DNA from 2 places in the Burkholderia sp. Tr-20390 genome. Region 2 is predicted to be linked to the other one. Evidence: predicted binding sites of a transcription regulator. Region 2 holds the regulator's gene; the other holds the start of a gene.
The links. Region 2 encodes FNR, which switches genes on or off when oxygen is low (the NO sensors DNR and NnrR bind a similar motif). Its sites were predicted from a motif close to TTGATNNNNATCAA; they were not measured.
Positions count from the first base shown of each region.

Region 1: G3N98_RS02275 (PAS domain-containing methyl-accepting chemotaxis protein) is a predicted target of FNR. The motif match lies at 2,243-2,256, and genes of this name have one in related genera.

Region 1 covers NZ_JAAGPC010000003.1:84,403-98,917, forward strand. The annotation lists gene G3N98_RS02270 (TerD family protein) at 1-405, shown strand, start outside; gene G3N98_RS02275 (PAS domain-containing methyl-accepting chemotaxis protein) at 536-2,080, opposite strand; gene G3N98_RS02280 (class I SAM-dependent methyltransferase) at 2,405-3,262, shown strand; gene G3N98_RS02285 (N-acetyltransferase) at 3,259-3,819, shown strand; gene G3N98_RS02290 (DUF523 domain-containing protein) at 3,901-4,428, shown strand; gene pcaF (3-oxoadipyl-CoA thiolase) at 4,520-5,722, opposite strand; gene G3N98_RS02300 (IclR family transcriptional regulator) at 5,951-6,739, shown strand; gene G3N98_RS02305 (PDDEXK nuclease domain-containing protein) at 6,761-7,831, opposite strand; gene G3N98_RS02310 (porin) at 8,182-9,303, opposite strand; gene G3N98_RS02315 (aromatic acid/H+ symport family MFS transporter) at 9,344-10,693, opposite strand; gene G3N98_RS02320 (amidohydrolase family protein) at 10,914-11,894, opposite strand; gene G3N98_RS02325 (LysR family transcriptional regulator) at 12,037-12,984, shown strand; gene G3N98_RS02330 (succinylglutamate desuccinylase/aspartoacylase family protein) at 13,162-14,277, opposite strand; gene G3N98_RS02335 (transporter substrate-binding domain-containing protein) at 14,338-14,515, opposite strand, start outside.
Region 2 covers NZ_JAAGPC010000016.1:57,096-71,610, forward strand. The annotation lists gene G3N98_RS07500 (LysE/ArgO family amino acid transporter) at 1-620, opposite strand, end outside; gene G3N98_RS07505 (LysR family transcriptional regulator ArgP) at 731-1,624, shown strand; gene fnr (fumarate/nitrate reduction transcriptional regulator Fnr) at 1,676-2,422, opposite strand; gene G3N98_RS07515 (universal stress protein) at 2,526-2,993, opposite strand; gene G3N98_RS07520 (DUF3005 domain-containing protein) at 3,581-3,991, opposite strand; gene G3N98_RS07525 (hypothetical protein) at 4,270-4,503, shown strand; gene epsC (serine O-acetyltransferase EpsC) at 4,641-5,561, shown strand; gene G3N98_RS07535 (SDR family oxidoreductase) at 5,607-6,410, opposite strand; gene folE (GTP cyclohydrolase I FolE) at 6,410-7,042, opposite strand; gene G3N98_RS07545 (LysR family transcriptional regulator) at 7,140-8,066, opposite strand; gene pobA (4-hydroxybenzoate 3-monooxygenase) at 8,183-9,415, shown strand; gene G3N98_RS07555 (3-oxoacid CoA-transferase subunit A) at 9,558-10,271, shown strand; gene G3N98_RS07560 (CoA transferase subunit B) at 10,340-10,996, shown strand; gene G3N98_RS07565 (3-carboxy-cis,cis-muconate cycloisomerase) at 11,085-12,458, shown strand; gene pcaD (3-oxoadipate enol-lactonase) at 12,458-13,243, shown strand; gene pcaC (4-carboxymuconolactone decarboxylase) at 13,254-13,640, shown strand; gene G3N98_RS07580 (MFS transporter) at 13,878-14,515, shown strand, end outside.

The sequences.
Region 1 (14,515 bases), on a different contig from region 2:
AGCTTCATCTTCTACAACAACAAGAAGTCCGCCGACGGTTCCATCGAGCACCTGGGCGACAACCGTTCCGGCCAGGGCGATGGCGACGACGAGCAGGTCAACGTGAAGCTGGCCGGTCTGGCGGCCGACGTGAAGAAGCTGGTCTTCGCCGTCACGATTCACGACGCAGAAGCCCGCAAGCAGTCGTTCGGTCAAGTCAGCAACGCCTATATCCGCGTCGTCAACAAGGCCGACAGCAAGGAAATCGCCCGCTACGACCTGTCCGAAGACGCATCCACCGAAACCGCCATGATCTTCGGCGAGCTGTATCGCCACAACGACGAGTTCAAGTTCAAGGCGATCGGACAAGGTTTCACGGGTGGCCTGAAGCCTCTGGCAGAAGCTCACGGGGTAAGCATCGGTTAATCCGAAAGGCTGGAAAATCTCCAGCCTGGCCGATCGCGCCGTTCAGTTCGTCACTGAACGGCGCGATCCACGCATGAGGCCGGTCGACATGCGTGAAGGCCAACGAAGCAAGCCAGCTCACCGAACACGCTCACCGGAACACGTTCACCGCCTCCACCAGCCGCGACGCCTGCTGCTTCAGGCTCTCCGACGCCGCCGTGCTCTGCTCGACCAGCGCCGCGTTCTGCTGCGTGATGTTGTCCAGGTGCACGACTGCCTGGTCGACCTGCGCAACCCCCGTGCTCTGCTCCGCCGTCGATGAGCTGATCTCCGCGATCAGGTCCGACACGCGCTTCACCTGCGTGACGATGTCCTCCATCGTCTTGCCCGCGCCATCGACGATCCGCGCACCCGATTCGACGCGCTCGACGCTCGCGCCGATCAACGTCTTGATCTCCTTCGCCGCATTCGCGCTGCGCTGCGCGAGCGCCCGCACCTCACCAGCGACCACCGCGAAACCACGCCCCTGATCGCCGGCCCGCGCCGCCTCCACCGCCGCGTTCAGCGCAAGGATGTTGGTCTGGAACGCGATGCCGTCGATCACGCCGATGATGTCCGAGATCTTGCGCGAGCTGGCCGTGATGTCGTTCATCGTCGCGACCACCTCGCTCACCGCCTGCCCGCCGCGCCCCGCCGCTTCGCTCGCGGACACCGACAACTGGTTCGCCTGCAGCGCCGTCTCCGCATTGCTCGACACGGTCGCCGTCATCTCGGCCATCGACGCCGCCGTCTGCTGCACGCTCGTCGACGCCTGCTCGGTGCGCGCGCTCAGGTCGTTGTTGCCCTGCGCGATCTCGTTGCTCGCGCGCTGCACGTTCAGCACCTGCTCGCTGACGTCGTCGACGAGCCAGCGGAACATCAGCCCGAGCTGGTTGATCGTGCGCAGCGTCATGCCGATCTCGTCGACACGGTTCATCCGCACGCCGCGCCGGCTTTCGCCGGTCGCGACGTTCAGCGCCTGGTCGTGCAGCCGCTTCAGCGGACGCACGATCTGCGCATCGAGCCACAGGCCGGCCGCCGCCGCCACGCCGACCGTCACGCCGGCAAACGCCGCGAGCCCGCCGCCCGCCAGCCCGCATGCCCAGCCCGCGCCAACGACCGCCGGCGCGAGCACGCACAGCGCCGAGTGCACGCGCGCGCGCACCGACATCGTCTGCGACAGCGACGCGATGCGCAGCAGCCCCGTACGGATCACCAGCCCCTTGTGGAACCGGCGCTGGCCGGCCTTGCCTTCGCGGAACGCGCGATACAGCGCGTCGGCGGCCTCGGACTCGTCGTGCGGCGCCTTCGTCCGCACCGACATGTAGCCTTGCGGCTCGCCGTTGCGCATCACCGGAATCGCGTTCGCACGCACCCAGTAGTGATCGCCGTTCTTGCGGCGGTTCTTCACCAGCGCGGTCCATGGCTCGCCGCGCCTGAGCGTCGCCCACATGTCGGCAAACGCTTCGCGCGGCATGTCCGGGTGGCGCACCGCGTTGTGCGGCTGGCCGACGAGTTCCTCGTTCGTGAAGCCGCTCACCTGCGCGAACGTCGTGTTGGCGTAGGTGATGATGCTGTCTGCGTCGGTCGTCGACATCAGCGTGACGTCGTCGGGAAAATCGAATTCCTGTTGGGTAACGGGCTGGTTATTGCGCATGCAAGGCTCCGAAAAGCGGATCTGACGTCCGCGTCGCGCTGACTTCACGCTCAGTAGCCGAAAAACGGTTTATCGCTTTACGACGGTCTTCATCTTACTGTCGGCATATTGGGGAAAAACCTTACCCTTTGATCGCATAAAATATTCAATTTGGCGGACGCCATGATTTCGATCAAATAATCCGGCAATATTCGCTGCGCGTGTTCATCCGCCTGTCACGCCGCACCGCCCAGCCAGCCCGCACGGCACGCCAACGCCGTCGGCCGCTGCACGCGGCGAAACGATTCCGTCTATCCTGTCCCATTCAATCGGTATTCGAATTCGATGAAAAAGGCATTGCACGAACTGAATCGGCTGTCCTGGAATACGGCGACAGTCGCGCATAACAGTCATAAAGGCGATCAGGCCGCATTTTTTCGCGCGGGCGGCTCGACGCTCTTCCCGGAAGAACGCGAACTGCTCGGCGACGTCAGCGGGCTGCGGCTCCTGCACCTGCAGTGCAACGCGGGGCAGGACACGCTGAGCCTCGTGCGCGACGGCGCGGACGCGACGGGCGTCGACATCTCCGACGAAGCGATCGCCTTCGCACGGCAACTGTCGGCCGACGCGGGCCTGCCCGCACGCTTCGAGCGCGCCGACGTGCTCGACTGGATGCCCGAGGCCGCGGCGCGCGGCGAACGCTTCGATCGCGTGTTCACGTCGTACGGCGCGATCTGCTGGCTGTCCGACCTGAACGCGTGGGCCCGCGGGATCGCCGCGCTGCTCGCGCCCGGCGGCCGTTTCGCGATGGTCGAGTTCCATCCGTTCGCGCTGTATTTCGACGAACACTGGAAGCCGCACTACGACTATTTCAAAGGCGATGCGACCGAGGAGCCGGCAGGTGTCGGCGATTACGTGGCCGCATCCGGCACGGGGCTCGGCGCGCAGCACGACCATCCGGGCGTCGTCGATTTCGCGAACCCGCATCCGAGCTACGAGTTCATGTGGGGCATCGGCGATGTCGTGAACGCGCTCGTATCGGCCGGGCTCGCGATCGACCGCCTGACCGAATATCCGTACGCGAACGGCTGGAAGGGTTTCGACGACATGCGCGAGTTGAACGGCCGCCGGATGGTGCCGCCCGATCACATGCCGCGCCTGCCGCTGATGTATGCGATCGCCGCGCATCGGGAGGCCGCATGACGCGCCGCACCGCCGCCGAACGCGACGCACTCTCCACCCGCCTGCTCACACGCGACGACGTGCCGCTCGTGTGGACCATCGACCGGCGCGAGATCATCGAGCACCTGTACGTGCTGCGCGACGGCACGCTGCATCTCATTCCCGACTTTTATGACGTCGCGGGCTGGCCCGACGGCGAAGCCGACCACTACACGCCGATCCTGCTCGACTGCCACGATCGCGGCGGCTGGTGCGTCGGCATGTTCGACGGCGCGCGGCTCGTCGCGGCGGTCATCGTCGACAGCCAGCCGCTCGGCCCGCACGGCGACATGCTGCAGTTGAAGTTCCTGCACGTGAGCCACGACTGGCGCGGCTGCGGGCTCGGCGAGCAGCTTTACCGCGCGGCCCGCGAGCAGGCGCGCGCGATGGGCGCTGCGCGCCTGTATGTGTCCGCGACGCCGTCGCAGAACACGATCGACTTCTACCTGCGGCTCGGCTTCACGGTCAGCACATCGCCCGACCCGGCGCTGTACGCGCTCGAGCCGGAAGACATTCACCTGGAAGGACCGACGGCCTGACGCACCGGCGCGCGGGCAAAGCGTGGAATTTCCCGCTTTGCCACGGCGCTATCGGCCATCGCCGCATCACGGAGAGCGAAATTGCAGAACGAAGCGCAGCCGCAAGCCATGCCGAAGATCCTCGTCAGCATGTGCGTGATCGGTCATCCGGTCCGTTACAACGGCTCGGCCAAGACCGCTGCACATGAGGCGCTCGAACGGTGGCAGCGCGAAGGGCGTCTCGTGCCCGTCTGCCCCGAACTGGCCGGCGGCTTCAGCGTGCCGCGCCCGCCCGCCGAAATCGCCCACGGCGAATCGGGGCAGCGGGTGCTGTCGGGCGCCGCGCGCATCGTCGACGTGAACGGCACCGACGTGACGGCGCCGTTCGTCTCCGGCGCGCACACCGCGCTGGCCCTCGCGCGCACGCACGATTGCCGCTTCGCGATCCTGGCCGACGGCAGTCCGTCGTGCGGCAGCACGTTCATCTATGACGGGAGTTTCGAGAACCGGCGGCACGCGGGCGCCGGTGTCACGGCGGCGTTGCTGCGCGAACATGGCATCGAAGTGTTCGCGGACACCGAGATCGACGCGCTCGATGCGCGCCTCAAGCAGTTGTCGCAGGCCGGTTAACGACGATGCGCGGCACGAGAACCTCGTGCCGCGCATCGATTTGGATAGCGCGAAGCGGCGCGTGCGCTGCCGCTTCGCCGTGTGACGCTGGTCAGACGCGCTCGATCGCGATCGCGATGCCCTGGCCGACGCCGATGCACATCGTGCACAGCGCAAAGCGGCCGTTCGTGCGATGCAGCTGATACATCGCGGTCGTCACGAGACGCGCGCCCGACGCGCCGAGCGGATGGCCCAGTGCGATCGCGCCGCCGTTCGGGTTCACGCGCGGATCGTCATCGGCCACGCCGAGCATGCGCAGCACCGCGAGACCTTGCGACGCGAACGCCTCGTTCAGCTCGATCACGTCGAACTGGTCGATCGTCATCCCGAGCCGGGCGAGCAGCTTCTGCGTGGCCGGCGCGGGGCCGATGCCCATCACGCGCGGCGCGACGCCGGCCGTCGCGATACCCAGCACACGAGCGCGCGGCGTCAGGCCGAAGCGCTTCGCGGTTTCCTCGTTCGCGAGCAGCAGCGCGGCGGCGCCGTCATTGACGCCCGACGCGTTGCCGGCCGTCACCGAGCCGTCCGGGCGCACGACGCCCTTCAGCTTCGCCAGCGTTTCGAGCGACGTCTCGCGCGGATGCTCGTCGCGCGACACGACCAGCGGATCGCCCTTCTTCTGCGCAATCGTGACCGCGACGATTTCCTCGGCCAGCGTGCCGTCCTGCTGCGCCCGCGCGGCCTTCTGCTGGCTGCGCAGCGCGAACAGGTCCTGGTCGGCGCGGCTGATGTTGTAGTCGACCGCGACGTTTTCGGCCGTCTCCGGCATCGAATCGACGCCGTGCAGCTGTTTCATCAGCGGATTGATGAAGCGCCAGCCGATCGTCGTATCGTAGATGTCGGCCTGGCGCGCGAACGCGCTCGCGGCCTTGCCCATCACGAACGGCGCGCGCGTCATGCTCTCGACGCCGCCCGCGACCATCAGCGCGGCTTCGCCGGACTTGATCGCCCGCGCGGCCACGCCGACCGCATCCATCCCGGAACCGCACAGGCGGTTGATCGTCGAACCGGGCACGCCCTGCGGCAGCCCTGCGAGCAGCGCCGACATGCGCGCGACGTTGCGGTTGTCCTCGCCGGCCTGGTTCGCGCAGCCGTAGATCACGTCGTCGATCGCCGTCCAGTCGACGTCGCGGTTGCGCTCGACGAGCGCCTTGAGCGGCACCGCGCCCAGGTCGTCGGCGCGCACGCCGGACAGTGCACCGCCGTAACGCCCGATCGGCGTACGGATCGCATCACACAGAAAAGCTTCGGTCATCAGTGTCTCCGGTCCCAGGACAGGCTGGGGGAATGAACAGGGCGCGCCCCTTGCATTGCCCGTCGGGATGCGCTTAAATGTTCTATATACGAACATAAGATCGTGTATCGAACGTTCAACGCATCATAGGGAGTGCGGGGACGACCTGTCAAGCGCGCGGTCCGCCGCGCGGTTGGCGTGTCAGGCCCCATGCGCTATCTTCTCGGCTGCACGATATTCCAGGCGCTCATGACAACCGAAGACACTCAGACGAAACCCGGCGACTCCTATGTCCAGTCGTTCGCGCGCGGCCTCGCGGTGATCCGCGCATTCGACGCGGCCCGTCCGGAGCAGACGCTCACCGAGGTCGCCTCGGCCACCGGGCTCACGCGCGCGGGCGCGCGCCGGATCCTGCTCACGCTGCAGACGCTCGGCTACGTCGAGGCCGACGGCCGGCTGTTCCGGCTCACGCCGAAGATCCTCGAGCTCGGCTTCGCGTACCTCACGTCGATGCCGTTCTGGAATCTCGCCGATCCCGTGATGGAGCAGCTGTCCGCGCAGATCCACGAAAGCTGCTCGGCGGCCGTGCTCGACCGCACCGAGATCGTCTACGTGCTGCGCGTGCCGACCCGCAAGATCATGACGATCAACCTGTCGATCGGCAGCCGGCTGCCCGCGTACTGCACGTCGATGGGCCGCGTGCTGCTGTCCGCGCTCGACGACGCCGAGCTCGACGAGACGCTCGCGCAAAGCGGCATCCGCGCGCATACGCCGCGCACGATCACCGACCTCGGTGAACTGAAGGCGGCGATCGCGCAGGTGCGCCAGCAGGGCTGGGCGGTGGTCGACCAGGAACTCGAAGTGGGTCTGATGTCGTTGTCCGCGCCGATCCGCAACCGGCGCGGGCAGATCATCGCGGCAATGAACATCAGCGGCAACGCGCAGCGGCATACCGCGAAGCAGATGGTGAAGGAGTTTCTCGGGCCGCTGCAGCAGGCCGCGCAGACGGTGTCGGAGCTGGTGGCGCGGCGGGGGTGAACAACGAAGGCGCGGAACACGTCAGCGCGTGTTCGGCGCCGCGCTGCGTGGCCTGATCTGCAACTGTGCCCGTTGCATCGCTTGTTGCAGTCGCTCCGTCAGCACCGCTCGCGGCGGCAATGCCGTCAGGTACTCCGCAACGTGGATACCGGACTTGTCCAGTTCCAGCAGTTCAATCTGCTCTGATTTCTTTCCGGTGCAGAGGATGATTCCGAGGGGCGGCGCTTCATCCGCCTCTCGCTCGTGCCTGTCGAGCCAGCGCAGATACAGTTCCATCTGCCCCTTGTACGCGGCCTTGAACTCGCCGACTTTCAACTCGACCGCGACCAGCCGCCGCAGCTTCCGATTGTAGAACAGCAGATCGAGGTGGAAATCCTCGTCGTCGATCTGGATGCGCTTCTGCCGGGCGACGAAAGTAAAGCCTGCGCCAAGCTCCAGCAGAAAGGACTCCATTTCACGAATGATCGCGGTCTCGAGGTCGCCTTCTTGCCACGTGTCGCGCAGACCGAGGAAATCGAGAATATAGGGATCGCGCATGATCAGGCTCGGCGACATGCGTTGTGCATCCCGCATCGTTGCCAGTTCCTCCGCAATCAACGCATCCGGCTTCCGTGAGAGTGCCGTGCGTTCGTACAACATCGAATCGATACGCTCGCGCAGCGTCCTGACGCTCCAGCGTTCCACGCTGGCCATCTGCGCGTAGTAGTCACGCTGGCGCGGGTCCTTGAGCGGAACCAACGCAACGAAGTGCGTCCAGCTCAATTGTCGTATCAGCGATACGACAATCCGCTCGTCCGGAAACGTGACCGCAAATTGCACCATGCGACGAAGATTCTTCACGGCAAAGCTGCTGCCATAGTCTTTCGTCAATTGCACGGCCAGCGTGGGAAGCACCTCCTCACCATAGTCGGCCCGTTTTCCCGCCAGAACCCGGATATGAACGAGTTGACCGATGCGCCAATAAAGCATCGTCAGCTCGCTGTTTACTGCCGAGGCGGTACGCTGTCGCGCAGCGTCGATCAATGCCCGGATGTCACCCAGCAGCGTTTGCGTCGCGACTGGCGACGCAACGACAACCTTGCGTCGGGTCACGCTGTTGCCTCCTCGATATGCCGCCGACCCGCCATTGTTCGGTGCCTGCTAGCCACCGAATCGACTACGCCGACATCGGCCCAGTGCCGGACCGGCATCGCAGTGAAACGAAAAACGGGCAGCATCGCTGCCCGCACACGCTGATTACCTTGCAACGTTCTGCTCACCGAACCCGGAGCAAAAGCCGAGTCACCCAATTTAGTCACGCGCAAAAGCCCGGTCAATTTGACGAGAACGAAACTGCGCCGAGCTTGTCGGACACCGCGCCGCGCACGCGACGAACGGCGCCCCCTTGCGTACCGGCATCGTGCTCATCACACGTCCCAGTGATGCACCGACCGTCGCCACACTCAAAACAGATGATGAATCCCGGCCACGATCGCGAGCTGCCGCTGCGTGCCCGACGCACCGATCGCGAAGATTGCGGCGCGCGCCGCCGCACTCCCTGTCGCCTGCTGCGCAACCGCATGCAGGTAGACCTGCGTGCGCTTCGACAACGCATACACGTCCCCGAGCGAAGCCGACAGATAGCGGCGGCCGATGAACGACGTCGTCGACATCCCGCCCGCCACCGCATTGGCCGGCGTCGCCTGCCACGTGGCGCCCGCATCGAACGTGCGATACGAATCCGTCTGCGCGCCGGCCTTCAGCCTTACGTACGTGTACAGCGCGTGCAGCCGTACGGTGCCCCAGTCGTAGCGCGCGCCGATGCCCGCGTTCTCGACCTTGTCCGCCACGTACGACAGTGCCGGACGCCCCTGGAACGTCGACAGGCCGAGGCCCGCGGTCGTATCGCCGAGCATCGGGCCGAGCGCGCGGTCGTGCTCGTTCACGTACGCGGCAGCGAGCCCGAACGATCCGTTCACGTAATCGATGCCCGCTCCCGCGATGCGTCCGCTCGAGAAATTGCCGGGCACGCCGCCGAACCCGAGCAACAGCCCGACCCTCAACCCGTACAACGCGGGCGAGCGGTATTTCACGACGTTGCTCTCCTGCGCCGACGTCGTCTCGACCAGACCGTCGAGGTTGCCCGGGTGGGCCGCGAGCAGGTTCGACGACTGAAAGCCGTTGCCCATCGGCGCGAGCCAGTCGTAGTTGAACGCGGTCTGCTGGCCGAGTGTGATCGTTCCGGCCCGCTCCGACGACAGCCCGACGTACGCCTGCCGGTTGAACAGCGTGCCGCTGCGCGTCAGTGTGCCCGTATTGGTCGCGAAGCCGTTCTCGAGCCGGAACACGGCGCGCCAGCCGGCGCCAAGTTCCTCGTTGCCCAGAAAGCCGATGCGGTCGGGCTGCATCACGCCCTGCAGCATCGCGGCCTGCGGGCCACCCGCGCGATCGTTCACATACGCGACGCCGGCATCCAGGCTGCCGTACAGCGTCACGCTGCTCTGTGCATGGGCAGCGCTTGCGGCCGCTGCATTCAATACCGCGAAAGTCATGGCCGCGCGGCGGCGGCGTGCCGACGTCTGCATCGGAGTCTCCTCGTTGTATGGGGAATGCGCTCGTTCACGCTTATTCGACGGCTTTCGCATAGCCACCGGGACGGGCGTAACGCAGCCCCATCGCCCCGATCGCGACAGCGGCGCAAACGATCGGCACGATCAGCATCATGAAGACGCCTGACAGCCCCATCGCGCTCGCCATCACCAGCGCGCCGACGAACGAGCCCGCGATCGCGCCGAGCCGGCCGACACCGAGCGCCCAGCTCACGCCTGTCACGCGGCTGCCGGTCGGATAGAAATCGGCCGCGAGCGCATTGGCCCCGGTTTGCGAGCCGGCGACGCCGAAGCCGATCCCGAAGATGCCGATGCATAGCGACGGCAGCTCGTCGTAGCGCCACGCGACGAGGAACACGCACAGCGCACCGGCGAGATAGGCGGCCACCAGCACCGCATAAGCGTTGAAGCGATCCATCGCGCGCCCGATCAGGATCGCGCCGACCGTGCCGCCCAGTTGGAACATCGCGGTGACGATCGCCGCCTGCGCGAGATCGAAGCCCGCTTCGCGAAACAGGCTCGGCAGCCAGTTGGTGACGAGATAGACGATCAGCAGGTTCATCCAGAACGCACACCACAGCGCGAGCGTGCCGAACCGCAGCGGTCGCGCGAACAGTTGCGACACCGGCGAGCGCGCCGCGACGCTCGCCGGCTCGTCCGCGACGAAGCGTTGCACACCGTCCGGCGCATCGGGCGACATGCGGCGCAGCAGGGCAGCGACCTGCGCGGCCGGCGCGCGCCGATGGATCAGGAAGCGGATCGACTCGGGCAGCGCGGCGAGCATCACGAGCCCGAGCGCGATCGGCAGCACGCCGCCGATGACGAACATCGCATGCCAGCCGTAACGCGGAATCACGTGCGCGGCGATGAACCCCGCCGCCGCGGAACCGAACGTAAAGCCGCAAAACATCGTCGTGACGACCAGCGCGCGGCGCGCGCGCGGGCTGTACTCGGACGTCATCGCGATCGCGTTCGGCATCGCCGCACCAAGGCCGACACCGGTCAGGAAACGCATCACCGTCAGCGAATGAATTTCCGGCGCGACCGCGCACAGCGTGCTGAACAGGCCGAACGACAGGACCGACCCGACCAGCAGGCGCTTGCGGCCGAGCCGGTCGCCGAGCGGCCCGGCGAAGAACGCGCCAACCGCGAGACCGACCAACCCGGACGCCAGCAACAGCGTGATGCCGGTCGTGCCGGCATGCCAGTCGCCCCGCAACGCGGGCACGACGAAGCCGATCAGCGCAGTATCGAGCCCGTCGAGCGCGACCACGGCGAAACACTGCAAGGCAATCGCCAGTTGAAAACGTGAGAACGGCAGCGCGTCGATCCAGCGCTGCACGTCGAATGCGGGAGTGGGTTGCAAGAGGGTGTCTCCTTCGTTTTATCCTCGCCCGACGGCCTGTGCCTGCCGCGTGCACCGGGCGCGGCGGACGATGCGGCACGCCCGTCTGCTGCGGCCGTTGCCGATCGTCCCGTTCAATATCAACGACTCATTCGTACTGCGAACTCCATTCGATACCACCGAACCGCGCGCTGCCATGCATCGCCGGATTGTTCCGACGAATCGGCGGCGCCCGCTCCGCTCAGTCCAGCTTGAACAAGCGCTTCGCGTTGTCGCGCCCGATCTTCTCCCGGTCGTTGTCGCCGATCTCGGCAGCGTCGAACCACGCGCTCGCCTCCTCCATCGATTCGAACGGATAGTCGGCCGAGAACAGCACGCGGTCGCTGCCGATCTCGTCGATCGCGTTGCGCATCGCGATCGTGCGGAAATTGCCGCTCGTCGTGACGTAGAAATGCGCGCGGAAAGTATCGATGAAGGAGCGCTTCGCCTTCACGCCCATCGGGTTCTTGCCGTTCGGGGACGCCCAGTGCGACGTGCGCCAGATGTTATGCAGCGCGAGCTCGCCGAGATGGCCGAGGATCACGGTCAGGTTCGGGTGTTCGTCGAACAGGCCGCTACCGATCAGGCGCAGCGCATGCACGCCCGTTTCGCGTGAAAACTCCCACGCCGGCCCCATCAGCCACGGATGGCCTTCGATCGCCAGTTGCTGGCTCGGCAGCGGATTGCGCGGGTGCAGGTAGAACGGCACGTCGAGCCGCGCGACCTCGGCCCAGAACGGCCGGTATTGCGGCAGGTCGTAGTAGGTCGCGTTGTCGGCGTGGCCGATCTGCGAGAAGCCGTTGACGAGCGCGCCCTTGAAACCGAGTTCGGTCACCGTCCGCGCCAGCTCGCGCGCGGCGGCGTCCGGGTCCTGCAGCGGCAGCGCCGCGAACGCGCCGAAGCGATCCGGCCGGCGCGCGACCTGTTCGGCCAGCAGGTCGTTCGCGCGCCGCGCGACGTCGATCGCGCGCCCCGTATCGGTGATCGCCTGGACGGCCGGCGCGTTCAGCGACAGGATCGCGTAGCCGATCCCGCACGCATCCATGCGTTCGATGCGCTCCTCCTGCACGTCGAGCAGCTGACGGCGTCGCGCCGGCCAGATGTCGGCGGTAAAGTAGTGTTCGGAATCGCCGATCGTGTCCGGCGTGGCAAAGTGCTCCTCGAGTGCGATCTTGTCCCGCATGCTGCCTCCTGTGAGATCCGGGCCGCCGCGCCACCTTGGTGCGGCGAGTCGGAACCAGCATAGGAGGGCCGCGGCGCCCTGTTAAATTGCGGCGTTGAATACCGTCATTCACGGCATCTATGCCCGCCTACCGACCGACGCGATGGAACACGACCCCGATCTGCGCAACATCGACCTGAACCTGCTGCTCGTGTTCGACGTGCTGTACCGCACACGCAGCACGACGCGCGCCGCCGACGCGCTGCACCTCACGCAGCCGTCGGTCAGCAACGCGCTGAAGCGGCTGCGCACGCTGTTCGACGACGCGCTGTTCGTGAAGACGGCCGACGGCATGCAACCCACGCCGCGTGCGGACGCGATCGCGGCGCGCGTCGACGAAGGGCTCGCGTCGCTGCGCACCGCGCTGCAGGCCGGCCGCGCGTTCGACCCGGCCACGTCGACCCGCACCTTCCGCCTGTACACGAGCGATCTCGGGCAGGCAATCTTCATGCCGCCGCTCGTCGCGCATCTGCGCCGGGTCGCGCCCGGCATCCGGATCGTCACGGCCGATCCGCCGCTCGATGCCGCGCAGCAGATGATGAAGGTCGGGCAAATCGACCTCGCGCTCGGCATGTTCACCGGGCTGCATGCCGATTTCCATCAGCAGCGCCTGTTCCACGAAACCTACGTCGCGCTCGTGCGCAACGACCATCCGACGATCGGCGCGACGCTCACCGCCGAGCAGTTCTTCGCGGCCGACCATGTGAGCTACACGCCCACGGCCGGCAGCCACGCGCACTTTGAAGCGGCGCTTTACGCGCTGTCGCCGCATGCGGGCAGCACGCGCCATGTCGTGCTGCAGCTCGCGCATTCGTTCGGGCTGGAACGCATCGTGTCGTCGAGCGACCTCATCGCGTGCATTCCCAGCCGCCTCGCCCGCGAGCTGGCGCGACTGCAGGATGTGCGCGCGGTATCGCTGCCGTTCGACACGGCGCCAGCCGACATCGCGCAGTTCTGGCATGAACGCTATCAGCGCGACGAAGGGCATCAGTGGTTGCGCACGCTCGTCTACGACCTGTTTCACGACCTTCGCCACAGTGCGTTGCCGTAGTCGCATCGCAAAAAAAACGGGCAACCCAGGGCTGCCCGTATCAACTCCACTTGGTTACAACGTTCTTCTCACGGAACACGGAGCGAACTCCGCGCCGCACAATTTAGTGACGCACGGAAACGCGGTCAATTTGACAAGAACGAAATTGCGTCGCACACCGGCAGGACACAGCGCCGCTCACGCGCCGAGCAACATCCCCGTGCGCACCGGCACCGTGCCCGTCACACGGCCGAGCGGCGCACCCGCCGTGACGAACCGAATCGCGCGACGCATGTAGAACACGCCATCGGTCCCGCTCGAAATCGTCGTGATCGCGTCCGTCAGCGGATTGACGATATCGAACAGCGGATCGCCGGCGCGGATCGTCGCGCCGATCGCCGCGCGGTGCACGAGTATCCCGCTCACCGGCGCATGGAACTGCTCGCTGCCGGCCAGCGGCGTGGCCGGCGCGGCGAGCGGCGGTAGCGGCCTGGGTTCGCCCTGCACCGCGCCGCGCCACACGAGATAGTCGACGAGCGCATCGGCATCGCGTTCCGCATAGTCGTACGTCACGTCGCGCTGGCCGCGGCACTCGACCGTCACGGCCACGGTGCCGGCCGCCATCGGCGTGCCCGCCGGCAAGTGCTGCCGCAATTGCGACCACAGCAGGTGATGCGCATCGTCGAACGCGTGCCCGCCCGAATCCTCGGCGAGCAGCGACACCTCCGAGCCGAGATAACGCGCAAGCGGCTCGACTTCCGGCCATGCGGTATCGCTCGTGTACACGTGCATCACCGCTTCGAGCGAACAATGCAGGTCGATCACCACATCGGCGTCGAACGACAGCTTCAGCAGCGTGAGCTGCAGCGCATCGAACTCCGTGCGCGGCACGATCTCGTCGAGCGCCGCGCCGACGCATTCGCGCACGATCGCGCGATTGCGCTCGCCGTCGTCGCCGAGCCGGTCGCGCGCATGCGCCGCGATCTCCGCGAGCGGCAGGAAGCCGCGATTGAAGTTGCGGCCGCTCGCGAGATCGAAACGGCCGATGAACTGCCCGAGCAGATGATGATTGAGACCGACCGGATTCGCGACCGGCACGAGCACGATCTCGGCCGCGAGCCGGCCTTCGGCATCGAGCTGCGCGAGACGCTGCTTCAGCACGAACGCCGCGAGCATCGCGGGCGTCTCGTCCGCGTGCAGCGCGGCCTGCAGGTAGATCTTGCGGCCGGTGTCGGCCGGCCCGAAATGAAAGCTCGTCAGCGTGCGCTGCGTGCCGATCGACGGCGACAGGAGCGGCGTGGTGCGAATCTGCATCAATGGTCTCGAACGAAATGAAAACGAAGAAGCCGGTGAAACGTCGAGGTCGCTCGGCGCTCAGTCGCCATACGGGTTGAAGTCGAAATACTTCTTCGCGATCCGGTCGTACGTGCCGTCTTTCAGCATCGACGCGATCGCGCCGTCGATCGACGCCTTGAGCGCCGTATCCGACTGCCGCATGCCGATGCCGACGCCGCGATCGCCCAGGTCGAGCGGTGCGCCGACGAACGCGAAG
Region 2 (14,515 bases):
TACCGCAACTGCACCGCCGCGAGAAACAGCACCATGCTGCCGATTGCGCCATCCAGCACGCGCCACGCCATGGCCTTGCGGAACCACGGCGCCAGCAGCCGCGCACCGTAGCCGAGCCCGAGGAACCACACGACGCTGACCGCCATCGCGCCGATCGCGAACGCGAGCCGCGCGCCTTCCGGCTCGCGTGCGCCGGCCGTGCCGATCAGCAGGAACGTGTCGAGATACACGTGCGGGTTGAGCCACGTGAACGCGAGCGTCATCAGCACGATCGCGAGGCCGCTCTGCGGCGGCGGCGCGACCGCGTCGCCGCGCACGTCGAGCGTTTCGTGGCCGGGCTTGAACGCGCGGCGCAGCGCATTGATGCCGAACCACGCGAGATACGCGAGGCCGACGTACAGCACCGCGTGGACGAAGGTCGGATAGCGTTCGACGAGCGCCGACGCGCCGCCGACGCCCGCGCCGATCAGGATCATGTCGGACAGCGCGCACAGCAGCACGATCTTGCCGACGTGCGAGCGCATGATGCCCTGCCGCAGCACGAATGCGTTCTGCGCGCCGATGGTGACGATAAGTGAGCCGCAGAGCGCGGCGCCGTGGGAAAAAGCGAGCCAGTTCATGATGGGTGACAGCTGTGGAAGCAGTAGACGAATGAATCGGGTAGCGCTAGTCTGCGGTCAGCCTGAAAATAAGAGAAGCTAAATCACCTAATGCTGATTAAGGAAATCTAATGCTCGACTACGCGTTGCTCGATGCCCTCGCGGCCGTGATCCGGCACGGCTCGTTCGAGCGGGCGGCCAAGGAGCTGAACGTCACGGCGTCGGCCGTGTCGCAGCGCGTGAAACTGCTGGAGGAGCGGGTCGGCAGCGTGCTCGTCAAGCGCGGGCAGCCATGCGTCGCGACGACGTCGGGTGCGCTGCTGTGCCGGCATACCGAGCGCGTGCAACTGCTCGAGGCCGAGCTGGGCGGCCGGATGCCCGCATTGCCGGGCCAGATCGCGAGCACGTGGCCGACGTTGCGCGTGGCCGTCAACGACGACAGCGTCGCGACGTGGTTCATTGACGCGGTCGGGCCGTTCTGCACGGAGCGCGAAACGTTGCTCGACCTCGTGATCGACGACCAGGATTACACCGCGTCGCGCATTCGCGACGGCAGCGTGCAGGGCGCGGTGACCGCGCAGGCGGAGCCGATCCAGGGGTGCCGGTCGGAGCGGCTCGGGCGCATCCGCTACCGTGCGGTGTGCTCGCCGGCGTTTTACGAGCGCTACTTCGACGCGGGCATCACGCGCGATGCGCTGCGCCGCGCGCCGTGCGTGATGTTCAATCCGAAGGACGGGCTGCAGGCGCGTTTCATCCGGCGCGTGACGCGCGCGGATCTCGATCCGCCGCAGCACTGGATACCGCACGTCGCGGGCTACCTGCGTGCGTGCGAAACGGGATTGGGATGGGGGATGTGTCCGGACCGGATGGTCGACCGCCAACTGGCGGCGGGTGAACTGGTCGACATGTCGCGCGGGCGAACGATCGACATCGACCTTTACTGGCAGAGCTGGCGTTTGTCGATCGGCTGGCTCGACGATTTCAGCGCGGCGCTGAAGGCGCGCGCCGCGCTGTTTCTCGATTGACCGATCGCGTGACGCAGGCGGCGCGAGAGGTGCGCGCCGTGCGGCATCACATCAGACGTGATGCAAACCGTCGAAATCGACGATCTGGACGTGGCGGCCCTGCATTTCGATCAGGCCGCGCTTCTGGAATTTCGACAGCGTGCGACTGACCGTTTCGAGCGTCATGCCGAGGTAGCTGCCGATGTCTTCGCGCGTCATCCGCAGGTTGAATTCCGACGGCGAGTACCCGCGCTTCAGGTAGCGCGACGAGACGTCGAGCAGGAAAGCGGCGACGCGTTCTTCGGCATTCAGCGAACCGAGCAGCATCGTTTGCGACGTTTCGCGCACGATCTGTTCGCTCATCAGCTTGTGCATGCGCAACTGCATCGAACCGGCTTCCGAGCACAGCGTCTTGAGCGCGCTGTACGGAATCACGCAGACCGAGCTGTCTTCCAGCGCGACCGCGGTGCGCGGATGCGTGTCGTCGCAGATGCCGTCGAGGCCGAGCGCTTCGCCGGCGAGATGCAGGCCGGTGACCTGCTCGCGGCCGTCGTGGCGCGTCGCGACGGTTTTCAACGAGCCCGAGCGCACGGCGTACAGGTTGTCGAATGCGTCGCCTTCGCGGAACAGCGCTTCGCCGCGCTTGACGGGGCGCGCCGCGCAGATGACTGACTCGAGGCGACTGAGCGCTTCGGGCGCCAGGCCCTGCGGCATGCACAGGTGCCGCATGGCGCACGACGAGCAGTGCGCGGCCTGGCGAGGAGCCCAGCTACCAGCATGGGGCGTGGCGGCGGGACGTGTGGCGACGGGCGTCAGCATGATCGTTTACTCCGGCGTTGAATCGACGGAATCATTGTCCCACCGCAACTTGCCGCTGTCGGGTGACAAAACGTCGCGACTGCCCGCGCATGCCGAACGCTGCTCACGCAACTGTTTCGTCGACGTTGGCGGCCGCCGGAATCAGCAGCACGGGCAGCGTCGCGTGGCGCACGCACTGCTCGGCGATGCTGCCGAGCACGAGACGGCGGAACCCGCGGCGGCCGTGCGTGCCGAGTACGATGAGATCGGCATCGAACGCTTTCGCGCCCTCGAGGATCAGCGACGACACGTCGTTGAGCGACGTCGCTTCGCCCAGCTTCGTCTCGCCCTTTACGCCCGCTGCCTGCATCAGCGCGGTGAAATCCTTCGCGAGTGCGTTGCCCTGCGCGACGAGCTGATCGCGCAGCACGGACGGATCGTAGCCGGGCACGTTGTAGTAGATCGCGGCGTTCTCGACGACGTAGAACGGTTGCAGCTCGGCGCCGTGCGATTTCGCGAGCGCCAGCGCGGCATCGAACGCATGGCGGGACGTGTCGCTGCCGTCGACGGCAACCAGAATACGCTTGTACATAGTGTCTCCGAGTGGCGGGTTGAAACGAAGTCGGCCGGATGGCCGATCGGGCTGGGCAATGCGCAATGCTGCGAGGCAGAGTAAACCAACGGCAGGGACTTTGCAGTGAGGTGCCGGTCGTGCCGCGCGGCGGCGCCGCTTCCGTTTCCGCGGCGCACGGCCAGGCACCTACGTATGCTGTGACACGCGACACGTGTCGTGCGACGTGGTGGCACGTGTTGTCTGCATGGTCGGCGGGAAGACATGCGCGCGCGTCGGTGTCACGTGTGGCGCACGCACACGCCTTGCCGCGCACGCCGATCGCATCGACACGGCACGACGATCACGCGGATGCATCGCCCGCATCGCCATTCAATCGCAACTGCGCCGTTTCGACATGACCTCGATCAACGCATGTGCGTCGGTGCAATTCACGGTGTGCATGACGCCGCCCGCGCTGCTGCGCGGAATCATTCGTTCGAGCATCGTGCATCGCGCGATGTCCGGTGCACGATCGGCGCACGGCAGTGGCGTACGCCGATCCCAGCCGTCGGCTAGTTGGCCGATACCGGTTCGCAAACGAACGATCGATTCAAACGCCGCGCCGGCTATCTCGGCACGGGCGTCAGCTCGAAGACGCGCTCCGGCCGACGCTGGTGGCCGGGCCAGTACGTGCTGCCGTACATCCGGTGGACGGGGCCGAACAGCGCGTCGCTCAGGGGCGGCGGCGCGTCGAAGCCCTTCTCGATCACCATGTAGCCGGCACGCAGCGCGAACGCCGGATGATTGCCGCCGGGGCGGCTGTCGAAACCGGCGAAGCCGTCGCCGGCTTCCGGCATCGCATTGACCAGCGACGCGTTGCTGCGCGTGATTTCGTCGGGCGAGATCGGCCCGCCGCCGGCAAGGCGCGCCGCCTCGCGGTTCTTGCCGTCGGTGTCGACCGTGCTGTCGTGCGTGTCGTCGTTGTCGAGCTCGATGCTGCGCGGACGCGAGCGATTGGTTTGACCGGATGATTCCATCGCGGCTCTCCTCGCGGCGAAGCGTTCCGGATCGAAGCAAATCCCGTTCCGGGCGTGACGGGAAAAGGCGCGCGGGCGATCGCCGCGGTCGCGCGACGCGCACTGATTTGTCATGATTTATTTCAGCTAGAAGACCCGTTTTCTACAGAGTATGATTCTTTTCCTGCGAAGCGGCGACAGGGGATTCAGTCGCGCCGCCTCTGCCCGCGCCGGGGGGCCGCAGCACCCTTAAAGACGGGTAGTGAACAACAAAGCAAGGGACTAGAGGTGGCGGATTCATGCAAGCGACTACTGCCTTCACGCACCGCGGTTATCTGTTGAACTGCGCGCCCGCGCGCGCCAGTGACGGTTCGTTCAAACCCTACGTCGTGATCTCCCGATCGAGCGACGGGGAACTCGTTGCGAACCGATTTTTCCCGATCGAGCTCCAGTTCAATGACGAAGGCGACGCGATCGCGCACGCGCGCGACTGGGCCGTGCGATGGATCGACGCGAGCAGCATCACGATCTGACGCCGTCGCGACCCAGTGCCATCGGCCGTCCGGCCGATCCCCGGCGTGCCGCTCCCGGACGGAAAACGCGGTAATCTTGCGGAACCCGTCACTTTATTAGCGGCCGTGCGATCGAGCGCGGCCGCCTGCATTGGCATATGTCGACATCACCCGCCCGTCAGTGGGGCCTTGAAGAAATCGTTGCCGGCTTGCGCGAGTCGCGCGAGGAACTCCATCGCACGCGCCATCCGCGCGGCATTCGCGAACTGCCGTCGCGCGATGCAATCTGCAAGATTGTGACCGGCCTGCGCGCGTCGATGTTTCCGACGCACTACGGCGCACCGGATCTGACCGACGAAAGCGTCGACTTCTACGTCGGCCACACGCTCGAAAGCACGCTGCGCATTCTGTCCGAACAGATCCGCCGTGCGCTGCCGTTCCTGCCCGAGCATGCCGATACGCCGTTCGCGGAGCTCGACGAACGCGCGTTCGAAATTGCGCGCGAATTCGGCCGGCAGTTGCCGGCGGTCCGCGCGCTGCTCGTCAGCGATATCCAGGCGGCCTATGCGGGCGATCCGGCCGCGCAGCACATCACCGAGATCCTGCTGTGCTACCCCGGCGTGCTGGCGATGATGCATCACCGGCTCGCGCATGCGCTGCACCAGCTGGGCGTGCCGCTGCTGGCGCGATTCATCAATGAAATTGCCCACTCGGCGACCGGCATCGACATCCACCCGGGCGCGCAGATCGGCCCGAGCTTCTTCATCGACCACGGCACGGGCGTCGTGATCGGCGAGACGGCGATCATCGGCGAGCGCGTGCGCGTGTACCAGGCCGTCACGCTCGGCGCGAAGAGCTTCCCCGCCGATGGCGAAGGCGCGCTGGTCAAGGGCAATGCGCGGCACCCGATCGTCGAGGACGACGTGGTGATCTACGCGGGTGCGACGATTCTCGGCCGTGTGACGATCGGGCGGGGCTCGGTGATCGGCGGCAACGTGTGGCTCACGCACAGCGTGCCGCCCGGCACGAGCGTCGCGCAGGGCAAGGTTCGAGAAGGCGGGAGCGCCGACAAGCCGTAACGCGGCGCGCGGCCGACGGCTGCCGGCCGTCGACGCGCGCACCGGTCAGTGCTTGCGGTCGGGCGCGCGGTGCTTGTACAGCACGTCCTGGTCGACGCGGATCAGGTTCTGCCCCGCATCGACGACGAAATCCACGCCGTTGTACGCGTTGCCCGTCAGCATCAGGATCGCGCTCGCGACGTCGTCGGGGCCCGCGATACGCGCGAGCGGCGTCGATGCGCGGCTCGCGTGCTCGAAGTCGGCCTGCGTCTGGTCGTCGCTCGGCAGCATCAGCCCGGGGAACACCGCATTCACGCGCAGCACCGGCGCGGACGACAGCGCGAGCATCTGCGTGAGGTTACCGAGCGCGGCCTTCGCGACCGTATAGCTGAAATGGTCGCGGTGAAAGTTTTCCTTGATCTTCTGGTCGACCACATTCACGACGACACCCTGCGCGCCGGCCGCGCGGGCCCGTTCGTAGAACGCGCGCGTGAGCAGGATCGGCGCGCGGCAGTTGACGGCCCACGCCTGGTCGAATGCCGCGAGGTCGAAGCTCGGGAAATGGTCCTGCCAGAACACCGACGCGTTGTTGACGAGCACGTCGAGGCGCCCGAAGCGTGCATACACCTGGTCGATCAGCGCGGTGATCTGCGCGGCATCCGACAGGTCGGCCTGCAGCGCGACCGAATCGTGTCCGCGCTCGGCGATCGCACGGGCCGCCGCCTGCGCGGCATCGGCCGAACGGTCGTAATGCACCGCGGTGCGATAGCCGTGCGCGGCGAAATACTCGGCGAACGCGCGCCCGGCCCGGCGCGCGGCGCCGGTCACGAGCACGACGGGCGCGTGCGCCGCTTGCTTCGTCTGCTCCATTACGTATTCGTCAGATTCACGGAAGAAGGATTCGCGACGATCGACAGGAATTCGCGCCGCGTCGACGGATCGGTGCGGAATGAGCCGAGCATGCGCGACGTGACCATCTCGACGCCCGGCTTGTGCACGCCGCGCGTCGAGATGCACTGGTGCGCGGCCTCGAGGATCACGCCGACGCCCTTCGGCTGCAGCACGTCGAACAGCGTGTCGGCGATCTGCACGGTCATCTTTTCCTGGATCTGCAGGCGCTTCGCGAACGCGTCGACGAGGCGCGCGAGCTTCGAGATGCCGACCACGCGGTGGTTCGGCAGATACGCGACGTGCGCGCGGCCGATGATCGGCACCATGTGGTGCTCGCAGTAGCTCTCGAAGCGGATGTCCTTCAGCACGATCATTTCGTCGTAGCCGTCGACTTCGCTGAACGTGCGCGCGAGGATGTCGCGCGGCTCCACCGCATAGCCGGCGAAGAATTGCTCATAGGCGCGCACGACGCGTGCGGGCGTGTCGATCAGGCCTTCGCGCGCGGGATCGTCGCCGGCCCAGCGCAACAGCACGCGAACCGCGTCTTCCGCTTCTTCGCGGCTCGGTCGGGATGCGGCCGGCTCTGGCCGCGCGGACTTCTTTTTAGCCATCTATTTGCTCCATCGAATGCCGCCGCCGGGGCGGCGCGGGATCCGGGCATTGTTTCATGCTTTCGCGGGGCGCGTGTGCGGCCTGGGGCCCGAGCACTCACTTCGGCCATTCGTCCTGCTCGTCGTTGAACAGCGACGCGACGACGCCGCGCAGCCACGCGGTGCGCGGATCGTTGTGATACTTGCGATGCCAGTGCTGCTTCAGGTCGAAGCGCGGCAGCGCCAGCGGCGGCTCGACCGGCACGATGAACGCATGCTCGGCCGCGTACGCATAGCCGATCGCATGCGGCACCGTCGCGATCAGGTCGGTGCGGCTCAGGATGAACGGCAGGCTCATGAAGTGCGGCGTCTCGAGCACCGCGCGGCGCTGCATGCGCTGCTTCGCGAGATATTTCTCGAGCACTTCCTGGCTGCGGCCTTCGGCTCGCACCACCGCGTGCCCGCACGTGAGGAACTGCTCGACCGTGAACGGCGGCGCCTGCTCGAACGGATGGCCGCGCCGCATCAGGCACACGAACCGGTGCGTGAACAGGCGCTGCTGGAAGAAGTTGTTGCCGTCGAGATCCGGGAAGTAGCCCACCGCGAGATCGATCGAACCGGCTTCGAGCCCACGCCCGACTTCGTCGTGCGCGAGCGAGACCGAGCGCAGGTTCGCGTGCGGCGCGCGCGTCGCGAACGCCTGCAGCAGCTTCGGCAGGAACACGATCTCGCCGACATCCGACAGCGCGATCGAGAACGTATGTGTGCTCGCGGCCGGGTCGAAGTCGTGCGGCGCGACGAGGCCGCGCTCGATCTGCGCGAGCGCGTCGCGGGCGGCCGGCAGCAGCGCGAGCGCGCGCGGCGTCGGCTCCATCCCGCGCGACGTGCGCACGAACAGCGGATCGCCGAAGTACTCGCGCAGGCGGCCGAGCGCCGTGCTCACGCGCGGCTGGCTGACGCCGAGCAGGTCGCCCGCGCGGCTCACGTTGCGCGTGTCGTCGAGCGCGACGAGGTAGGGAATGAGGTTCAGATCGAGCGCGTCCATCGCCGGAACAGTATCGTCAAAACGTATACAACATATCTCCTGAATCGCGTTGCCGCATAGTCGGGAAAGCGCTCAAATGTGTTCAACGATTCGAATTAATGTTCAGGAGACGAACAATGCGCACCCAAGTCGCGATCATCGGCGCCGGCCCGTCCGGCCTTCTGCTGTCCCATCTGCTGCGCCTGCAAGGCGTCGATTCCATCCTCGTCGAAGCGCGTTCGCGCGAATACTGCGAGAACCGCATCCGTGCCGGCGTGCTGGAGCAGGGCACGGTCGACACGCTGAACGAAGCCGGCCTCGGCGACCGGATGCGCCGCGAAGGGCTCGAACACCACGGCATCGAACTGCTGTTCTCGGGGCAGCGCCATCGCATCGACCTCTCCGAGCTCACCGGCGGGCGCGCGATCACCGTCTATAGCCAGCACGAAGTGGTGCGTGACCTGATCGCGGCCGGCGTCGAGCATGGCCACGCGATGCACTTCGAGGTAAGCGACGTCGCGCTGCACGACGTCGAGGGCGAGTACCCGTTCGTCACGTTCAAGCACGCCGACGGCCGCGAAGACCGCATCGACTGCGACTATATCGCCGGCTGCGACGGCTTCCACGGCATCGCGCGCCAGACGATTCCGGCCGAGCGGCTGAACACGTTCGAGCGCGTCTATCCGTTCGCGTGGCTCGGCATCCTCGCCGACGCGGCGCCGTCGCTCGACGAGCTCGTCTACGCGCATCACGACAATGGTTTCGCGCTGTTCTCGATGCGGTCGCCGACGGTCACGCGCCTGTACCTGCAGTGCAAGCCCGACGAAGATCTCACCGAATGGTCGGACACGCGGATCTGGGACGAATTGCACACGCGCTTCTCGAACGACACGGGCTGGACGCCGACCGAGGGCCGGATCACGCAGAAGAGCGTGACGCCGATGCGCAGCTTCGTGTCCGAGACGATGCAGCACGGGCGCCTGTTCCTCGCCGGTGACGCCGCGCACATCGTGCCGCCGACCGGCGCGAAGGGGATGAACCTGGCGGTGGCCGACGTCCGCGCGCTGTCCCGCGCGCTCGGCGCGCGCTACCGCAACGGCGACGCGACACTGCTCGACACGTATTCCGCAACTTGCCTCGAGCGCGTGTGGCGCGCCGAGCACTTCTCGTACTTCATGACGAACATGCTGCATTCGTCGCCGGACGACTCGCCGTTCGTCAATCGCCTGAAGTTTGCCGAGCTGAAATACGTGACGCGCTCGCGGGCTGCCGCGCAGGCGCTCGCCGAAAACTACGTCGGCTTGCCGTTCGACGACGCAGCGCCCCCCGAGGCAACCCGCCTTGACAACGCGCTGTGCGCGACTCTATGATCGGCCCATCGTTCGCTAATCGAATCTAGGTTCGAATAGCGAACAAAACCGGGATCGACATCGGCCCCGGCGCGGCACGCGGCACGCGCGTGTCCCCTCGACAGGCCGCGCATCGAGCCGCGGGTTCGTATCAGGAAGAGACATGGTCAACAAGATTTTCGAATCGCTTCAGTCGGCGGTGGCCGACATCCACGACGGCGCGACAATCATGATCGGCGGCTTCGGCACGGCAGGCATGCCGTCCGAGCTGATCGACGCGCTGATCGAACAGGGCGCGCGCGACCTGACGATCGTCAACAACAACGCGGGTAACGGCGAGACGGGCCTCGCGGCGCTGCTGAAGGCGAAGCAGGTGCGCAAGATCATCTGTTCGTTCCCGCGCCAGAGCGACTCGCAGATATTCGACGGGCTGTACCGCGCCGGCGAGATCGAGCTGGAGCTCGTGCCGCAGGGCAACCTCGCGGAGCGCATCCGCGCGGCGGGCGCCGGCATCGGCGGCTTCTTCACGCCGACCGGCTACGGCACCAAGCTCGCGGAAGGCAAGGAAACGCGCGTGATCGACGGCAAGCCGTATGTGTTCGAGACGCCGATCCACGCCGATTTCGCGCTCGTGAAGGCGTACAAGGGCGACCGCTGGGGCAATCTCGTCTATCGCAAGACCGCGCGCAACTTCGGGCCGATCATGGCCAGCGCCGCGAAGGTGGCGATCGTGCAGGTGTCGGAAGTCGTGCCGCTCGGCGCGCTGAACCCGGAACACATCGTGACGCCGGGCATTTTCGTCCAGCGCATCGTCGAGGTGCCGCAGGCCGCGCACGCGGCCGAGCTGGCCGCCGAACACGCATCGCAAGCCGCCTGACCGCCTTGAACTTTGTATGGGACCGGAGTAAGCGCTGAAGCGCCAACTCCGGTCGACAGGAAACCGACATGAAACGACTGACCCGCGATGAAATGGCCAAGCGCGTCGCCCAGGACATCCCCGAAGGCGCGTACGTGAACCTCGGCATCGGCGTGCCGACGCTGGTGGCGAACCACCTCGACCCGAGCAAGGAAATCTTCCTGCACAGCGAGAACGGGCTGCTCGGCATGGGCCCCGCGCCCGCGGCCGGCGAGGAAGACGACGAACTGATCAATGCCGGCAAGCAGCACGTGACGCTGCTCACCGGCGGTGCGTATTTCCACCACGCGGATTCGTTCGCGATGATGCGCGGCGGCCACCTCGACTACTGCGTGCTCGGCGCGTTCCAGGTGTCGGCGAACGGCGACCTCGCGAACTGGCACACGGGCGCGCCCGACGCGATTCCGGCGGTCGGCGGCGCGATGGACCTCGCGATCGGCGCAAAGCAGGTGTTCGTGATGATGGAGCACCTGACGAAGCAGGGCGAGAGCAAGATCGTCGCGCAGTGCTCGTATCCGGTCACCGGCGTGCAGTGCGTGAGCCGCATCTATACGGATCTCGCCGTGCTCGACGTGACGGCAGACGGCCTCGCGGTGAGCGAGATCTTCACCGACCTGTCGTTCGACGAACTGCAGAAGCTGACCGGCGTGCCGCTGATCGACGCAACGCAAAAGGCCGCCGCCTGAACCCCGAGCGTGCCGGCGCGTGCGCTTGCGCGCAGGCCGGCACGCTTGGGTGGACAATAGGCGCACGCCGTTTCCCCTATCTGATGCCATGCTCGAAGACAGCGCCCGCCTGACCTCCCTCATCTGCGGCACCGAGTCGCTCAACCGGATCTGGTCGCCCCGCGCGACGATCCAGCGGATGCTCGACGTCGAGGCCGCGCTCGCGCGTGCGCTCGCTGCGCAGCAGGTGATTCCCGCCGCCGCGGTTGCGCCGATCGAACGCGCATGCGATGCGAGCCGGCTCGACGCCGACGCGCTCGCGCACGGTGCGGCGCTCGGCGGCAATCTCGCGATTCCGCTCGTCAAGCAGCTCACCGCGCAGGTGAAGGCCGACGATCCCGAGGCCGCGAAGTTCGTGCACTGGGGTGCGACGAGCCAGGACATCATCGATACCGCCACCGTGCTGCAGTTGCGCGACACGCTCGACGTGCTCGAACCGATGCTCGACGACGCATGCGCATCGCTCGCGGCGCTCGCGCGCACGCATCGCGCGACGCCGATGATCGGCCGCACGTGGCTGCAGCAGGCGCTGCCGATCACGCTCGGCCTGAAATTCGCGCAATGGCTCGATGCGCTACTGCGCCATCGCGCACGCTTCGCCGAATTGCGCGAGCGTGCGCTCGTGCTGCAGTTCGGCGGCGCGGCCGGCACGCTCGCGAGCCTGCGCGAGCACGCGGCCGGTGTCACGGCCGCGTTGGCGGCGGACCTGAAGCTCGCGGCGCCGGCCGTGCCGTGGCACACGCAGCGCGACCGCATCGCGGAAGCCGCGTCCTGCTTCGGGATGCTGACGGGCACGCTTGGCAAGATCGCGCGCGACGTATCGCTGCAGATGCAGACCGAAGTCGGCGAGCTCGGCGAGCCGGCCGCCGCCGGCAAGGGCGGTTCGTCGACGATGCCGCACAAGCGCAACCCGGTCGGCTGCGCAGCGGTGCTGACGGCTGCCGTGCGTGCGCCGAACCTCGTCGCGACCGTGTTCGCGGGGATGGTGCAGGAGCACGAGCGCGCGCTCGGCGGCTGGCAGGCCGAATGGGATGCGTTGCCCGATCTCGCGCGCTTGACCGGCGGCGCGCTGGCGCAGATCGCGCAGATCGTCGCGGGCCTCGACGTGAACACCGAACGCCTGGCCGCGAACCTCGACCTGACGCGCGGGCTGATTCTCGGCGAAGCGGTGATGCTCGCGCTCGGCGACAAGATCGGCCGGCTCGACGCGCATCACGTCGTCGAACATGCGTCGAAGGAAGCCGTGCGCACGGGCGCGACGCTGTTCGACGTGCTCGCCGCCGATGCGACCGTGTCGGCCCACCTGTCGCGCGACGCGCTCGCGCGGCTGCTCGATCCCGCTCATTACGTCGGCGAGGCGCAGGCCTACGTCGACGCCGTGCTCGCGCTGCACGCGGGCGCGCAATCACCAGGAGAACATTGATGCCTTTCGCCACTGTCAACGGCGTGAAACTGCATTACCGGATCGACCGTGCGGCGCGCGACGACGCGCCGTGGCTCGTCTTCTCGAACTCGCTCGGCGCCGACCTGCAGATGTGGGCGCCGCAGATCCGCCCGCTCACGCAGCGCTTCAACATCCTGCGCTACGACACGCGCGGCCACGGCCATTCCGACGCGCCGGCCGGTTCGTACACGATCGAGCAGCTCGCCGGCGACGTGATCGGCCTGCTCGACCACGTCGGCATCGCCCGCGCGCATTTCTGCGGGATCTCGATGGGCGGGCTGACGGGTGCAGCGCTCGCCGCACGCTTCCCGTCGCGCATCGTTCGCGCGGTGCTGTCGAACACCGCCGCGAAGATCGGTTCGCCGGAAGTATGGGCGCCGCGGGCGCAGAAGGCGCGTGCCGAAGGGATGGCCGCGCTCGCCGACGCCGTGCTGCCGCGCTGGTTCACCGACGCGTTCGTGGAACGCGAGCCGCGCCTGTTCGATGCGATCCGCGACACCTTCGTGCATACCGACAAGGACGGCTATGCGGCGAACTGCGACGCGCTGAACGCAGCCGACCTGCGCGAAGAGGTGAAGGGCATCGCGCTGCCGGTGCTCGTCGTGACCGGCGCGAAGGACATGTCGACGCCGCCCGACCAGGGCCGCGCGCTGGCCGCCGCGATTCCGGGTGCGCAGCACGTCGAATTCGACGCCGCGCATATTTCGAACATCGAGTGCACCGACGGCTTCAACCGCGCGCTGCTCGATTTCCTGACCGCGTGAGGCACCGGCGATGGATGACCAGGAACGTTATGAAGCAGGGATGAAGGTGCGTCGCGCGGTGCTCGGCGACGCGCACGTCGACCGTTCGCTCGAGAACCGCACGGAGGTGACCGACGAGTTCCAGAACCTGATCACGCGCTATGCGTGGGGCGAGATCTGGACGCGCGACGGCCTGCCGCGCCATACGCGCAGCCTGCTGACCATTGCGATGATGGTGGCGCTGAACCGCGGCGAGGAACTGGCGCTGCACCTGCGCGCCGCGCGCAACAACGGCGTGACGCGCGACGAGATCAAGGAAGTGCTGCTGCAGACCGCGATCTATTGCGGCGTGCCGGCGGCGAACTCCGCGTTCCATCTCGCGGACAAGATCTTCAAGGAGCAGGATGGGGCCGCCTAGGTGCGGCCGGTTAAGTACCTGTAGTCCGATGTTGAGTCGAGGCCTGCGGACGGTTCGCAGGCTTCGGCGATGAATGAACGCGCCGGCAGAGCATCGGCGCGCGGCGCACCGGATGGCCGGTGCGCGAACAAAGGCGAGACGTGGTTCCGAGGCCGCGTCGCTTATAAACATATTGGCTTTGCATGGGATCCAAGTAAGCGCTAAAGCGCTAACTTGGATCGACACAGGAGACTAGCGATGAATCGCGCACCCGTGGTCGATGTCCAGACCTTCATCAACGAGCAGCCGTTCGGCGGTTTTCAATGGCTCGTATTCCTCATGTGTTTCGTGATCGTGCTGCTCGACGGCTTCGATACGGCTGCGATCGGCTTCATCGCGCCGTCGCTGCTCGGCGAATGGAACCTCACCAAACCTGATCTCGCACCGGTGCTGAGCGCCGCGCTGTTCGGCCTCGCGTGCGGCGCGCTCGTGTCGGGCCCGCTGTCCGACAAGCTCGGGCGCCGCTCGCTGCTGCTCGGCTCGGTATTCCTGTTCGGCGTCGCATGCCTGATGTCCGCCTTCTCGACGACGATCGGACACCTGACGATCCTGCGTTTCATCACCGGCGTCGGGCTCGGTGCGGCGATGCCGAACGCGGTCACGATGATGGGCGAGTTCTGCCCGGACAAGCGTCGTGCGACCGTGATCAACCTGATGTTTTGCGGCTTCCCGCTCGGCGCCGCGTTTGGCGGTTTCCTCGCCGCATGGATGATTCCGCATTTCGGCTGGCGCAGCGTGCTGATCCTCGGCGGCGTGACGCCGCTGCTGCTCGGCGTGCTGTTGCTGCTGAAGATGCCGGAATCGGTGCGCTTCATGGTCGCCAACAACCACGCCGT